DNA from 3 places in the Candidatus Pelagibacter sp. PS_17 genome. Region 3 is predicted to be linked to each of the others. Evidence: riboswitches for the same ligand, from Rfam matches in the RefSeq annotation. Region 3 holds a riboswitch; each other region holds the start of a gene.

Region 1 (4,412 bases), 310 kb from region 3:
TAATATCAAAATTGCAACAGAATCTTTTGGACCAATTACAATTGCATTCTTGAGAGTTTTTTTTGGATCAATTCCAGTATTATTATTATGCTTTTATAAAAAAATTAAGATTGAAGCATTTTCCAAAGATTGGTATTGGTTTGCTATAATAGGATTTGTCAATTTGGTATTACCTTTTTTCTTAATAGCTTACGGTGTAAAATCTGTACAAAGTAATTTGGCAGCAATCTTAATGTCAACAACACCCTTGAGTTCAACAATATTGGGTCACTTTTATACAAAAAATGAAAAGTTCAATTTAGTTAAAACTTTTGGAATACTAATTGGTTTTTCAGGTATTATTTATTTGTTTTCAGATAATTTATTAATAAATGATAGTAATTTTATTTCTGCGTTATTAATATTGCTTGGGTCAACTTGTTATGTTATTGGAGGAGTTTTAACTCTTAAAATTAGTAAGAAAAAAAATGAAAATGTAACAGGCTCTATATTAATTTGGGCTATCCTAATTTTAATACCATTTGTTTATTTTATTGAAAAACCATGGAATTCAATTCCAAGCATTGAATCTACAATATCAGTAGTTTATTTAGGAATGGTTTCAACAGGTGTTGCTTGGTTGCTAAGATTTAAAATTCTAAAAGATAATGGTCTTATATTTCAATCACAAGTCTCTTACTTAATTCCAATATTCGGTACTATATTGAGTTATATTTTTTTAAAAGAAATAATAACACCTAAAATTTTATTATCTTTATTAGCAGTTGTTGTTGGAATTTACTTTGTTAAAAAAGCAGATCAAAAAAAAACTACTTAAACTGAACCATTTCTTTAATATGAGATGGTCTTGTTTCGCAACATCCACCTAAAATAGTAGCACCAGCATTTTTAAATTTTTTAACAAAATTTGCCATCAATTCGGGTGTTAAATCTTTTCTTTGACCCAAAAATTCATTTGGGTTACCAGTTTTACTGACATTATAACTATTAGTATAACCATCTTTAGGATTAGTTGTCACAAAAGCATTAAGCTTAAATCCAAACGGAACACCTAAATTTTTTACTTCTTCTAAATTTTCATAAAAGTTTTCAGGTGAAACACAGGATAAAATTAATCCTAGTAAATTATTATGTTTAATATTGTTAATAATATCTGATATTTTTTCACCACTTGGAAGATTTATTCCTTCAGAAATGTGAGCACCTATTAAGTATGGCTTATTAAATTCTTCAATTGCTTCAATTGCTAATTTAAACTCTTTTACACTAGACAAAACATCTAAGTAAAAAAAATCAATATAAGGATCTAATAATTTTGCTTGATCATAAAAATTTTGCTTAATTTCATCATCTGGTCTTGTATCTTCTTCGTATGTTAAATATTGAGGTGGAAGACCGCCTGCAATTAACACGTTAGGATGTTGTTCTTTAGCTTTCTGAGCTATTTCACCAGCTTTTTTGTTTAAGTATTCAAACTTATCTTCAATTTTATTATCACGTAATCTTATTCGTCTAGTAGTAAAGGTTGCTGTAACAATAACTTCAGCACCCGCTTTAATAAAGTCTAAATGTGTGTCTAGTAAGAGTTGATGGTATTCTTCTTTTAAAACAGCATTTGCACTCCACAATGTGCCGTTTGGCTTCATACCACGAGCTAACAATTCTTGTCCCATACCACCATCTAAAATTCGTGTTGTTTTAAAAAAATTAATATCCATTTTTATTCCTTACTTTTTTAGTGCTTTAGCTCTATGCAAGGTGCACAATACAGTTCAACTACCTTTACCAATTATATAATGATTTCCTTTTTAGCAGTTAGCACCTGCAATATGGATCAAATCGGTAAAATATTTATATATCTATTAGACTGATTAGTAAATCACTTCTTGAATAATATTTTAGCATTAAATGAGAAGGATCTTCTCTCACCATCAACGTTAAATGGATAAGCTGTGTGCATTAAATAATTTGGAAAAATCAATAGGTCTCCTAATTTAGGGTTTAAATTATAGATACTTTTACTTAAAAAGTTTTTTTGACCATTAATAAAATCAATAGTTCCATTAGTTTTAATCTTTTTATTCTTAACTAATTTATTTTGATTCATATCTTTTGGGATTTTAAGATATCCAACACCTGACAGTTGTCCTTCATGATAATGAATTGGATTATATTCATTTTTTAATTGCCTAACCACCCATAGATTTATTATCTTAATTTCTTTAATTTTTTTAACGCCTGACTTATCAAGGTAAACTTTAATATTTTTTAGTAATTCTTTAGACAAACTCTTATTAATTAAAGTTTTGGGTATCTTAATTTCATTCCTAATTTGACTTGCAAGTTTAGAGCTATAATCATTTTTTTTAGATAATTGAGACTTATCAATGTGATTATTTAATATAGTAATAATTTTTTTGGATAACTTTGTTTTTCCTATAGTGGGTCCAAATGCTCTAAATATTTTCATAATCTTTCTATAATAATTTAATACTTCTGTTATGCAAACAACTTCAGTCCCATTCGAATAGCGACAAATATGACAAGTCCTGATGTCACTAGAGCTAATATTCTTGCAGGAAAAATTTTAAGATTTAAATAGTTTCCAAGCTGGCCGCCTATTAAAACAAAAAAAAATAATGGCCAATAATCATAAATTCCATTTATTGTTGATGCCTTTGTAAATTGGCCAGCAAGTCCTGATAAAGAATTAATCAGTATGAATAATGATGCTGCTGTTGCAATGTTTTTTGCTTTATCTACTCTAATTAATAACAATATAGGGCTTAAGAAAATTCCACCACCAATTCCAACTACACCAGACACAAATCCAATAGATGCACCAATTAATATTGATAATATTTTTGGTATCTTTTTATAAACTTCAATTTTTTGATCAAAAGATTGAAATTTCATGAGAAGTAGAACTCCTGCTAGTGCTAAGACTAAAAAAAGTAAAATTTCAAAAATTTCTTTATCTACTGATAAAGATCCTCCTATGAATGCAAGTGGCACAGATGATATCAAATATGGGGTAAGGATCTTAAAATTGATATTTCCAGCTTTAATATAATTTATACAATTTCCTGATACGACAATAATATTACAAAAGAGAGCAATTACAGGAAAGATCAAGTAAGGAATATCCCAAATTAATAGAAGGGCTAGATAGGTAGAGCCACCACCAAAGCCAACACTTGAATATAAAGTTGCTGTTAGAAGAAATAAAAATGATAATATAATCATGAAAATTATTTTAAATTTATGATTGTAAATATAGCACTTTTAACTGTTACGGACACCAGAACTTTTGAGAACGATAAGTCTGGTGCGATCTTAGTAAAAAAAATAGAGGAGGCTAAACATAAATTAATAGATAGAAAAATTTGTAAAGATAACAAAGATGACATTATTAAAATCCTTAAAGATTGGATTAATCAATCTGAAATAGATGTTGTAATTACAACAGGGGGCACTGGGCTTACAGGTCGAGATATTACACCAGAGGCAGTAAACGAGATAGCTGACAAACATATACCAGGTTTTGGAGAGGTGTTTAGAACAATAAGTTTAAAAACAGTTGGTACATCGACCATTCAATCTAGGGCTTGTGCAGTACTAGCTAATGGCAAATATGTATTTGCTTTGCCAGGTTCTTCAGGGGGAGTAACGGATGCCTGGGATGGAATTTTAAAACATCAGTTAGATATAAATCATAAACCTTGTAATTTTGTAGAACTATTTCCAAGACTTAAGGAAAAATAATTATTTTTGATATTTTTCTTTCCACTCAGAATAAGGCATACCATAAACATGCTCACGTGCATCTAAGTCTGAAATTTCAATACCTTTTTTCTCTGCTTCTTCTCGATACCATTTTGATAAACAGTTTCTGCAAAAGCCAGCAAGGTTCATAATATCTATATTTTGAACATCTTTTCGTTTATCTAGATGTTTGAGCAATCTTTCAAATGTAGCAGACTGTAATTCTTGTTTTTTATCTTCTCTCATAATTAAAATATTAGACACATTTCAATTAAGCACAAGATGTAGGCTGTATTCAATCTTAAGTAGAAAAATTAATGTTTAAAATATAGATATTATCATCTTTTTTTGTTTAAATATTTTATGGCTATTAAAAAAAAGATGGCTGGTAAAAAAAAGAAAACAGCCAAAAAGTCAAAACCTAAAGTTAAAAAAAAATCTAAAATTATTAAAAAAGTTAAAAAGAGTGTGACTAAAAAGAAGTTACACAAACCAATCAAAAAAAATAAGCTTAAGAATAATAATAAAAGAGAGAGGATAAAAATGAGCACAGAAACAGTAAAAGGTGGACGATCTCCGTTACTAGATACGTCTCACTTAAATGTCAAATTTCCATTTAAAGAAAAATATGGAAATTTTATAGGAGG
Region 2 (4,412 bases), 120 kb from region 3:
ACGACTAAGTCTGCATGGCATTCTCAGTTTTTCTGTTGATTTAAAAAAACGATCAATATGTTTATCTAATTGAAAAAATCTATCCTTCCAAACATGGACAACATCATATGTGGCATCAGATCTTAGAAAACCCCAATCTAAAATAGGAATTTTAGCTTCAGAAAGTTGAATGAATTCACCGTTCATCCATGCCGATCCTTTTGGAAAAATATCACTCACCAACAAACCCTACCAAAACTTAAATCAGGTGTCTAGGTGATGGAATTAGCTAACACTAAATAAGGATAAAGAGATCTTGAGAATGGTTAATATTGTTATTTAATAATCCAAAAAATGATATTTATTATATAAACCAAAATACCATAAAATAAGAACATTAGAAATTTGTCTTTTCCTGACTTTTCTTTCCAATTCAAAGTAAATAACGCAGCAGGTGATGCAACTAGTAAAATAACCCCAACAACAATTACCAATACTGATAAAATTATAAATACATTCATAAATTAATTTTTATCATATATTTTCTTAAATATTAAATCTGTCTTTAATTGCATAAAACCACACCGCTAATCTAAAATAAAATGTTCTTAACTGGGGGAAGATAAATTTCTTAGGTAATCCTTTATAAATTTTTGAAATATCTAACTCTTTACTGTTTGATAATACTAACTTAGACAATTGTTTTCCAGTCCAAGGAGCAGCACTCACTCCAACCCCATTATAACCAAATCCATAATAAATCTCTTCATTATCAATTTTACCAATGGAGGGAGTTAATTTTTGAGATAAAGCAATTAATCCCCGCCAATTATAATCAATATTAATATCTTTCCATTTAGGAAAAATATCTTTTAAAAATTTTTCCATTTTCTTAGACATATTTAAATTAGATTGATCACTGCCACTTAAATCCCCTCTAGTGCCAAATAAAATTCGGTTGTCAGGTAACTTTCGATAATAATATAAAAGATTTTTAGTATTAGCTATTGGAGAAAATGTTTTAAAATTATGTTGGTCAATTTCTTGCTTCGTTAAGGCTCGGGTGACAATAATATTTGAAATTACTGGTAAAATTCTTGAATTCATCTCTGGGATTAAGCCTTCTTGATAGAACCCGTTTGTTGCAACAACTATTTTTTTTGATCGAATAGATCCTTCTTTCGTCCTTAAAATATAAGCACCATTCTCTTTATCAATTTTATCCACTTTAGTGTGCTCGAAGATTTTTAATTGTTTAGATAAAGCATATTTTGCAATGCCATTAACAAATTTAAGAGGATTGATTGCAAAACCAGGTTTATAAGAAAAAGCTCCAAATTGCTCTGTGCCACCATGGCCAATTTTATCAAAGTCTTCTTTTGAATAAATCTCAGTTTCAATGCCAAACTCTTCTCTGTAAGCTTTGGCTTGTTCTTGAATATCTTTAAACTTATTTGGATGATGGGCTACAACGTAATTACTATCCCCCGTTACATCACAATCAATATTATATTCTTGTATAATATCTTTTGTATAATTTGAGCCTTCAACAGAGTTTTTAAAGAACTTTTTAGTTTCATCATTGCCGTAAATAGATTGCATCTTTTTAAAAGACATCTTACTTGGCGGTAGAGAACAGAAACCTGCATTACGAGATGAAGCCCCCCAACCTATTTTTCCAGCTTCAACTAAAATGACCTCTAAATTATGATTTTCTATTAAATTAATTGCACAGGATAAACCAGTGTACCCTCCACCTATTACAACAATTTCTGAGCTGACATCTTTATTAAGTTTATCTAGATTTAAATTTTCGCTTGAATGATCTTCCCAATAACTACTAACTGGGGTGTTAAATTGATAAATATCAGAATGATAAATATTTTTCATTAACAAGACCCTAGCACGCAATTAATACTTAATTCTAGTCAAACTTCTAATTTTTTAGGATTTGAAATGAACTTAAAAGACTTAAGCCCTATTTTCATAGGGCTTAAATTAGATTAGTTAAGCAGCACTTGCTCTTTGCTCTATGTGCTCTTTATTATTAGAACTTGAAGAAACCTTTTGAAACAATTTAATAGGAACTCCTTTTGATAAAATATCTAATACCGGGCAATGTGTATTTACCGTATCAATCAATTTATCTATTTCTGCTTTAGGTGATGAAGATTTAATATCAACAGTACCAGAGATGGATTGAAAGCCAGGTCTAGTGTTTTTATTTAAAGCTAAAAAACCCTGAAGATCTAATTCACCTTTTAATTTAACACTAACACTCTCAATATTAATACCCGCTGCTGTAGCAAATGCTTTATAGGTTATCTCCTGACACGTTGCTAACGCTGCTAATATTAACTCTACTGGGCTCGGACCTTCGTCTTTACCACCAAAACTTTTGGGTTCATCAACAACTAATTTATGCTCTCTAAGAGTGACTACAGATTGAAGTCCTTCTTTAAGAATTGAGTTGCTTTCATATTGGACCAAAGCATTTTTGGGGTTGGCTGTAAAATCCTTCTGTAGATTGCTTATTGTTTCTTTTAGATTGTTACTCATTTTTTTTCTCCTGTTTTAGTGCTTCGACATATGTCAGGCGCACAATTTAGTTAAATGCCCTTCTTAATTTATTTACGCTTTGTCTCCATATTCAGTCATATGTTTTGGAATTCTTTTATTTTTTCCATACATAAAATGATTTTCCATGTTCTCTCGATATTTACTTGCTGGAACAGTTAAACCAATTGACTCAGCAACTTCCCTAATCAACATTGGGTTTGCTCCACAGCATACTCCAAGGTAATTAATACCTAGCTCATAAGCATCTTTTGCAAATTTACCTATTTCATATCTATTACAAAAGTGTGGGTCCAATGCTGTTGGAAACGTTCTTCCATGAGGCGATGGACATGCACAATTACTTCTGTCCGGTAGGTTAAAAAATGTTGGGTAATCTTCACTGGTTCTATAAGGAATAGGTAAAGCTCCAACATGGCATTTAACTGCTTTTCTAATTTCTTTTAAAAAAGGAAACATAGTAGCAGGTCCTCTAAAACAATTTAAACCTACAACATCGGCCCCTAATTGCTCTAGCTCTTTACAAGTATCAACAACTGATTTTCCATCTCTCATTTTATTTTCACCCATTGGGGATATGGTTAATACAGTTGGTAAACCTGTTTTTTTCATAACTTCTAAAGCTTTAAAAGCTTCTTCAGCATAATAAAAAGTTTCACCAATTAACATATCAGCACCTTCTTCAACGGCCCAACCAATCATCTCTGTAAACATTCCTTCAACTTCTTTTTGAGATTGTGGATCATTATGTTTCCAGATATTTGAATTTGAAATATTACCTGCCATCAAATTTGGTTTTGATCCTTTAGGAGTATCTAGTGCTACTTTTTTAGCAATTTTTAATGCTGAACGATTTAGTGGTTCGAGAAGTTCTTCCTTACCAATAACACGCATTTTTTCTCTGTGTCCATTATAAGTAAAGGCCTCAACTACATCAGATCCTGCGTGTTGAAATTCTCTATGTAAGTTCTCTAAAACTTCAGGATGATCTAATGACACCATTGGGACAAATTCCCCTGATGACATGTAGCCACGTCTTTCTATCTCAAATAAAAAACCTTCTGCGCATATAACCGGTCCTTTATCTAATCTTTCTTTTAATTTATTTGTGCTCATTTTTTTTCCTCTTGTTTTGGAGAAAAAAGGTCACAAAATAATAAGAGGTTATATTCATAGGCCTCTTTTCTCCTTTTTAGTGCTTAAGCAAATGCAGGGCGCACAATATGGTTCAACTGCCCGGCTTAATTTTATGAAAGATAAAAAAAAACCACCTGTCTAAAGCGGTGGTTGAAGCGTCGCTTTAGCAGGATTTGTAACGCGCTCTGCAATTTAACTTAAATCAGCGCAACTAAATATAATCAACTTTCTCTCAAACTGTCAATTGAAAAAATAAATAATAGTTAAAATTATGAGAATAATGACAATCCAAATACTAAGATTAGTTAAGAATTGCTTTAATTTAGAATTAGATTGTAGAAAAGCTGGGAGTACTAATAAGAGTATCCCTAGCATATAAACAAAGGGTATTATCTGATCTGCCATTTATATCAATGATAGCTTCATCTTTTTTGAATACTTTTTCTGAGGTGAATTTTTTATAACTGCTTGAGCACAACGCATGACTCCTCTTTTTTTATCAAAAGTCATTTTGGGTTCACCATACAATTTCCATCCATTGGATATGGCCTCCGTTACACGATGGCAAAATTCTGAAGTGTCGTCACTTGTAATAAATCTATAACCTTTCATAATCAGACCTTAACAAGTCCTAAATCATGTGTCTACGTTCAGTTTATTATTATTATTTTAAGTCTTTATGCTTCTACAGTCATTACTAATTTAATGAATAGCCAGCT
Region 3 (4,412 bases):
TTTAAAAAACTATCATTAGAATTTTCCATTTCTGAAAGAATATAGTTAGAAGTACCATTTAAAATTCCATAAACTTTAGAAATTTTGTTAGTTGCAAGACCCTCTTTAATGGTTCTTAATATTGGAATACCACCAGCAACAGATGCTTCAAATTCTAAATTAACATTATTTTCCTCTGCTAATTTTCCCAAATAATCACCATGTTTAGAGATAAGTGCTTTATTAGGAGTGATTACATGTATTTTATTTTTTAAAGCAGTTTCCACAACTTTTTTTGAAATCCCATCTGACATACCTATAGCTTCAAATAAAATATCTACTTTGGTCTTATCAAAAATTTCTAATGGGTTTTTAAAAAAAATTTTTTTATTAACTTTAAATCTTCTTTTTTTAGAAATGCTTCTTGCCGAAACAGCTACAACGTTAATCTTTTTACCTGTCTTAAGTTCAATATCTTTTTTTTTAGTATTAAGTTCATTTAACAAATAAATACCAACTTGTCCTAGACCAACTACAGCAATGTTGATTATATTTTTCATCTATTGGTTAATATCTGGATATTCTGCATTTTTTGAATAATCTTTAAGAAAGAGGTTAAATTCATCAAAAGTCATAGATTTGTAATCACCAGTTTTTTTTAATATCTGAGAAAGTTTTTTGTCATCATTAGACTTTTTAATAGGATCTTCATTCCAATAAGTAGATTCTTTGTTTAATGAGCACGAAGTTAAAAATACAATTAGGGATAAAAATAAGTATTTCAAATTAATCCTTTTGTTTCATTAAAACCATATTTGATATTCATATTTTGTATTGCTTGACCTGCCCCACCTTTAATCAAATTATCAATAACAGATAAAATAATAACTCTATTTTTATACTTAGTTTTACAAATTACTATAGAGCAATTATTTGTGTTAATTACATCATTTGTACTTAACAATGAATTTGTTTTTAAAATTTTAACGAATCTGTTTTTTGAATATTGACTCTTTAAAGTGTTTTCTAAATTTTTAATACCTACACCTTTGTTAAGGTCTAAGTAAATAGTACTAAGTATCCCTCTAAACATTGGTGTTAAATGGGGTGTGAATGTAAAAGAAAATTTCTTTTTAGTATAGTTTTCGATTTCTTGTTGAATTTCAGAGTTATGTCTATGGAAACCCACACCATAAGCGCTTAAGGATTCATAAAGATTTTTTTCCTTATATTTTTTATGCACACCTCTTCCAGCACCAGAGTAACCAGATTTTGAATCTATAATAACATTATCTGTTTTTATTAAATTTTTCTTAACTAATGGAATAAGTGGTAAAAGTATTGATGTTGGGTAGCAACCTGGACATCCAATAATATTAAATTTCTTTAATTTGTCACCATTGATTTCTGGTAATGAATAAATTGATTTTTTAATATTTTTGACAGATCTGTGTTTTTGTTTGTACCATTTTAGATAATTTGATGCTTTATTAAGTCTAAAGTCTGCAGCTAAATCAATTAATATATTGTGTTTTAATAAATCATTTGAAATATCTTGTGCTTCACCATTAGGTAGAGCTGTAAAAACAAGGTCTATGTTTTTTAAAAGTTCTTTATTGTATCTAATAATTTTAGGTAATTTTTTTGAACTTAATGATTTTTCATAACTAGAGATATTTTTTCCAACAGACGTATTACCACAAAGATATTTAATGTTAACATTGCTGTGTTTAACTAATAATTTAATTAATTGAACACCAATATAACCTGTAGATCCAGCAACTAAAACATTAAGCTTAGGCATTTTTTTATTATAGCAGTTTAGAGTTAAAAAAGAATTATCTTTTCGAGAATTGGAAGCTTCTTCTTGCTTTTCTACGACCAGGTTTTTTTCTTTCAACTGATCTAGAGTCTCTTGTATTAAGTTTTTCTGTCTTAAGTACTGCTCTATTCTCTGAATCAAATAAGATTAATGCTTTAGCAATACCATGAACCATTGCACCAGCTTGACCTGTGTGACCACCACCTGCTACGCTACATCTTACATCGTAATCAGTTGCTTGGTTTATAATCTCAAATGGTCTTGTGATTTGCATTTTGTGACTTCCACTTGTGAAATACTCATCCATAGTTCTGCCATTAACGTAAATTTTGCCTGTACCTTTTTTCACCCAAATTTTTGCAATAGATTTTTTTCTTCTACCAGTTGCGTATTTACTATCTTTAAAATCTAATTTAATTTTAGGTTTTTTTGTAGAAATTTTATTTGGTGTAGCTGCTGTTTCCATATTAATTTCTTATTAAATTTTTACTGTTTAATTTACCTAGGTCTAAAAGTTTTGGGTTTTGTGCTGCATGAGGGTGTTCTTCACCAGCATAAATTTTTACTTTAGTTAACTGTTTTCTTCCTAGAACTCCCCCAGGTAACATTCTTTTAATAGCTAATTTTAATGTTTCACCAGGTTTATTTTTTTCTAATAACTTTTCAGGAGTAATTTCTTTAATTCCACCTGGGTGACCAGTATGTCTATAATATTTTTTATCTTTAAATTTTTTTCCTGTGAACTTTGCTTGTTCAACATTTTTAACAACAACAAAATCACCATCATCCATGTGAGGTGTAAAAGTTGTTTTATTTTTTCCTCTAACAATCATAGCAATAATAGAAGCCAATCTGCCAACTACAGCATTTTTAGCATCTATCTCAAACCAGTTACTGTTTAAATCACCACTTTTTAGAAATTTTGTCATTGTGCGAGGATTAATACTATTATTAGATATAATGTCAATTTTATATTTCCCTTGCAATATCTTGCTTAAATGATATTTTTATATAGCCGATTTGTTCCTATTGCAGGCTAGTTATTGCTAAAAAGGATTTTTTACCCACATTATCGGTAGGCGCATTTGAACTGTATTGTACGCCTTGCATAAAGCAAAAGTACTAAAAAAGGAGTATTAAGATGAGTACAAAAAGACAAAACCCTGAGACTATAGCTATACATGGTGGTGATTATAGAAGTGATCCAACAACCAAAGCAGTAGCAGTTCCAATTTATAGAACAACATCGTATCAATTTGATAGTACTGAACATGCTGCGAATTTGTTTGCTCTTAAGGAATTTGGAAATATTTATACAAGAATAATGAATCCAACAAATGATGCTCTTGAAAAAAGAGTTGCTTCATTAGAAGGAGGATTAGCCTGTTTAACAGTAGCATCTGGACAAACCGCATCAACTTTTGCAATTTTAAACGTTGCACAAGCTGGAGATAATATAGTCAGCTCTACGGATTTATATGGAGGTACTATTTCGTTATTCACGCATACATTAAGTAAACTTGGTATTGAAGTTAGATATGCAGACCCTTCTGACCCAAAAAACTTTGAAAAAGCTGTTGATGATAAAACTAGAGCTTTTTATGGTGAGACTTTACCAAATCCTTATTTGAGAGTTTTTCCAATTAAAGAAGTTTCTGATATTGGTAAAAAATACAATATACCATTAATAATGGACAACACAGCTGCCCCTGTAATTTGCAAACCTTTAGAACATGGTGCTGCTGTAGTAGTTTATTCATTAACAAAATATATAGGTGGTCACGGTACAGTTGTAGGTGGAGCTTTAGTTGATGGAGGTAATTTTGATTGGACAGCTGATCCCAAAAGACAACCTTTATTTAACGAACCTGACGCAAGTTACGGTGGAGCTATATGGGGAAAAGTGGTTCCAGAATTAACTGGGGCTAATGTTTCTTTTGCAGTAAGAGCGCGGGTTACATTACTAAGAGATCTTGGTTCTGCCCTATCACCTGACAATGCATTTGGAATTATTCAAGGGCTTGAAACTGTTGCTCTTAGAATGAAACAACACTGCTCAAATGCATCAAAAGTTGTTGACTATTTAAAGAAAAATAAAGAAGTAACAAGAGTAATCTATCCAACAGAACATGAAGGTAAAATTGCTGATCGTGCTAAAAAATACCTTAATGAAGGAAATGGTGGTTTAGTTGGTATTGAGCTCAAAGGTGGTATTGAAGCAGGTAAGAGATTTATCGAGTCTTTAAAAATGTTTTATCATGTTGCAAATATTGGAGATGCAAGAAGTTTAGCAATTCATCCTGCAACAACAACTCATAGTCAGTTAACAGAAAAAGAATTGTTAGCCTCAGGTGTAACTCCTGGATACGTAAGATTATGTATTGGTATTGAGCATATAGATGACATTATTGAGGATTTAGACCAAGCTTTAAATAAATCTTCTAAAGGGAATTTGAAAGCAGTTAGTTAGAGTTTTTATATAATATCAAAAAATAAGAACTCAAAACTAATATTGAACCTAGCTGGTGTAGTGAAGCGTATGTAATCTCTACACCAGAAATCAAAGTTATAATTCCTAAAAAAATTTGAAACAAGATAGCAACATCAAAAA

The links. A riboswitch is a leader RNA that binds a small molecule or an ion and turns the genes downstream of it on or off. The one in region 3 is predicted to bind S-adenosylmethionine.
Region 1: it holds a riboswitch for S-adenosylmethionine, as region 3 does, so the genes downstream of both, AC5SML_RS01785 (homocysteine S-methyltransferase family protein) here and AC5SML_RS03380 (O-acetylhomoserine aminocarboxypropyltransferase/cysteine synthase family protein) in region 3, are expected to answer to the same signal.
Region 2: it holds a riboswitch for S-adenosylmethionine, as region 3 does, so the genes downstream of both, AC5SML_RS04095 (OsmC family protein) here and AC5SML_RS03380 (O-acetylhomoserine aminocarboxypropyltransferase/cysteine synthase family protein) in region 3, are expected to answer to the same signal.

What each region holds. Positions count from the first base shown of each region.
Region 1 is NZ_CM182073.1:335,574-339,985, forward strand. Features, by position in the region: gene AC5SML_RS01780 (DMT family transporter) at 1-817, shown strand, start outside; gene AC5SML_RS01785 (homocysteine S-methyltransferase family protein) at 810-1,718, opposite strand; SAM riboswitch class V at 1,728-1,791, opposite strand; gene AC5SML_RS01790 (2OG-Fe(II) oxygenase family protein) at 1,880-2,470, opposite strand; gene AC5SML_RS01795 (sulfite exporter TauE/SafE family protein) at 2,500-3,246, opposite strand; gene AC5SML_RS01800 (molybdenum cofactor synthesis domain-containing protein) at 3,265-3,765, shown strand; gene AC5SML_RS01805 (DUF1244 domain-containing protein) at 3,766-4,011, opposite strand; gene adh (aldehyde dehydrogenase) at 4,309-4,412, shown strand, end outside.
Region 2 is NZ_CM182073.1:762,758-767,169, forward strand. Features, by position in the region: gene AC5SML_RS04080 (aminotransferase class IV) at 1-222, opposite strand, end outside; gene AC5SML_RS04085 (hypothetical protein) at 315-500, opposite strand; gene AC5SML_RS04090 (NAD(P)/FAD-dependent oxidoreductase) at 526-1,869, opposite strand; gene AC5SML_RS04095 (OsmC family protein) at 1,987-2,538, opposite strand; SAM riboswitch class V at 2,543-2,607, opposite strand; gene AC5SML_RS04100 (homocysteine S-methyltransferase family protein) at 2,611-3,672, opposite strand; SAM riboswitch class V at 3,739-3,803, opposite strand; gene AC5SML_RS04105 (DUF1737 domain-containing protein) at 4,099-4,305, opposite strand; gene phoB (phosphate regulon transcriptional regulator PhoB) at 4,391-4,412, opposite strand, start outside.
Region 3 is NZ_CM182073.1:642,816-647,227, forward strand. Features, by position in the region: gene AC5SML_RS03355 (homoserine dehydrogenase) at 1-539, opposite strand, end outside; gene AC5SML_RS03360 (hypothetical protein) at 540-764, opposite strand; gene argC (N-acetyl-gamma-glutamyl-phosphate reductase) at 761-1,783, opposite strand; gene rpsI (30S ribosomal protein S9) at 1,818-2,267, opposite strand; gene rplM (50S ribosomal protein L13) at 2,269-2,730, opposite strand; SAM riboswitch class V at 2,870-2,938, shown strand; gene AC5SML_RS03380 (O-acetylhomoserine aminocarboxypropyltransferase/cysteine synthase family protein) at 2,943-4,271, shown strand; gene AC5SML_RS03385 (COX15/CtaA family protein) at 4,264-4,412, opposite strand, start outside.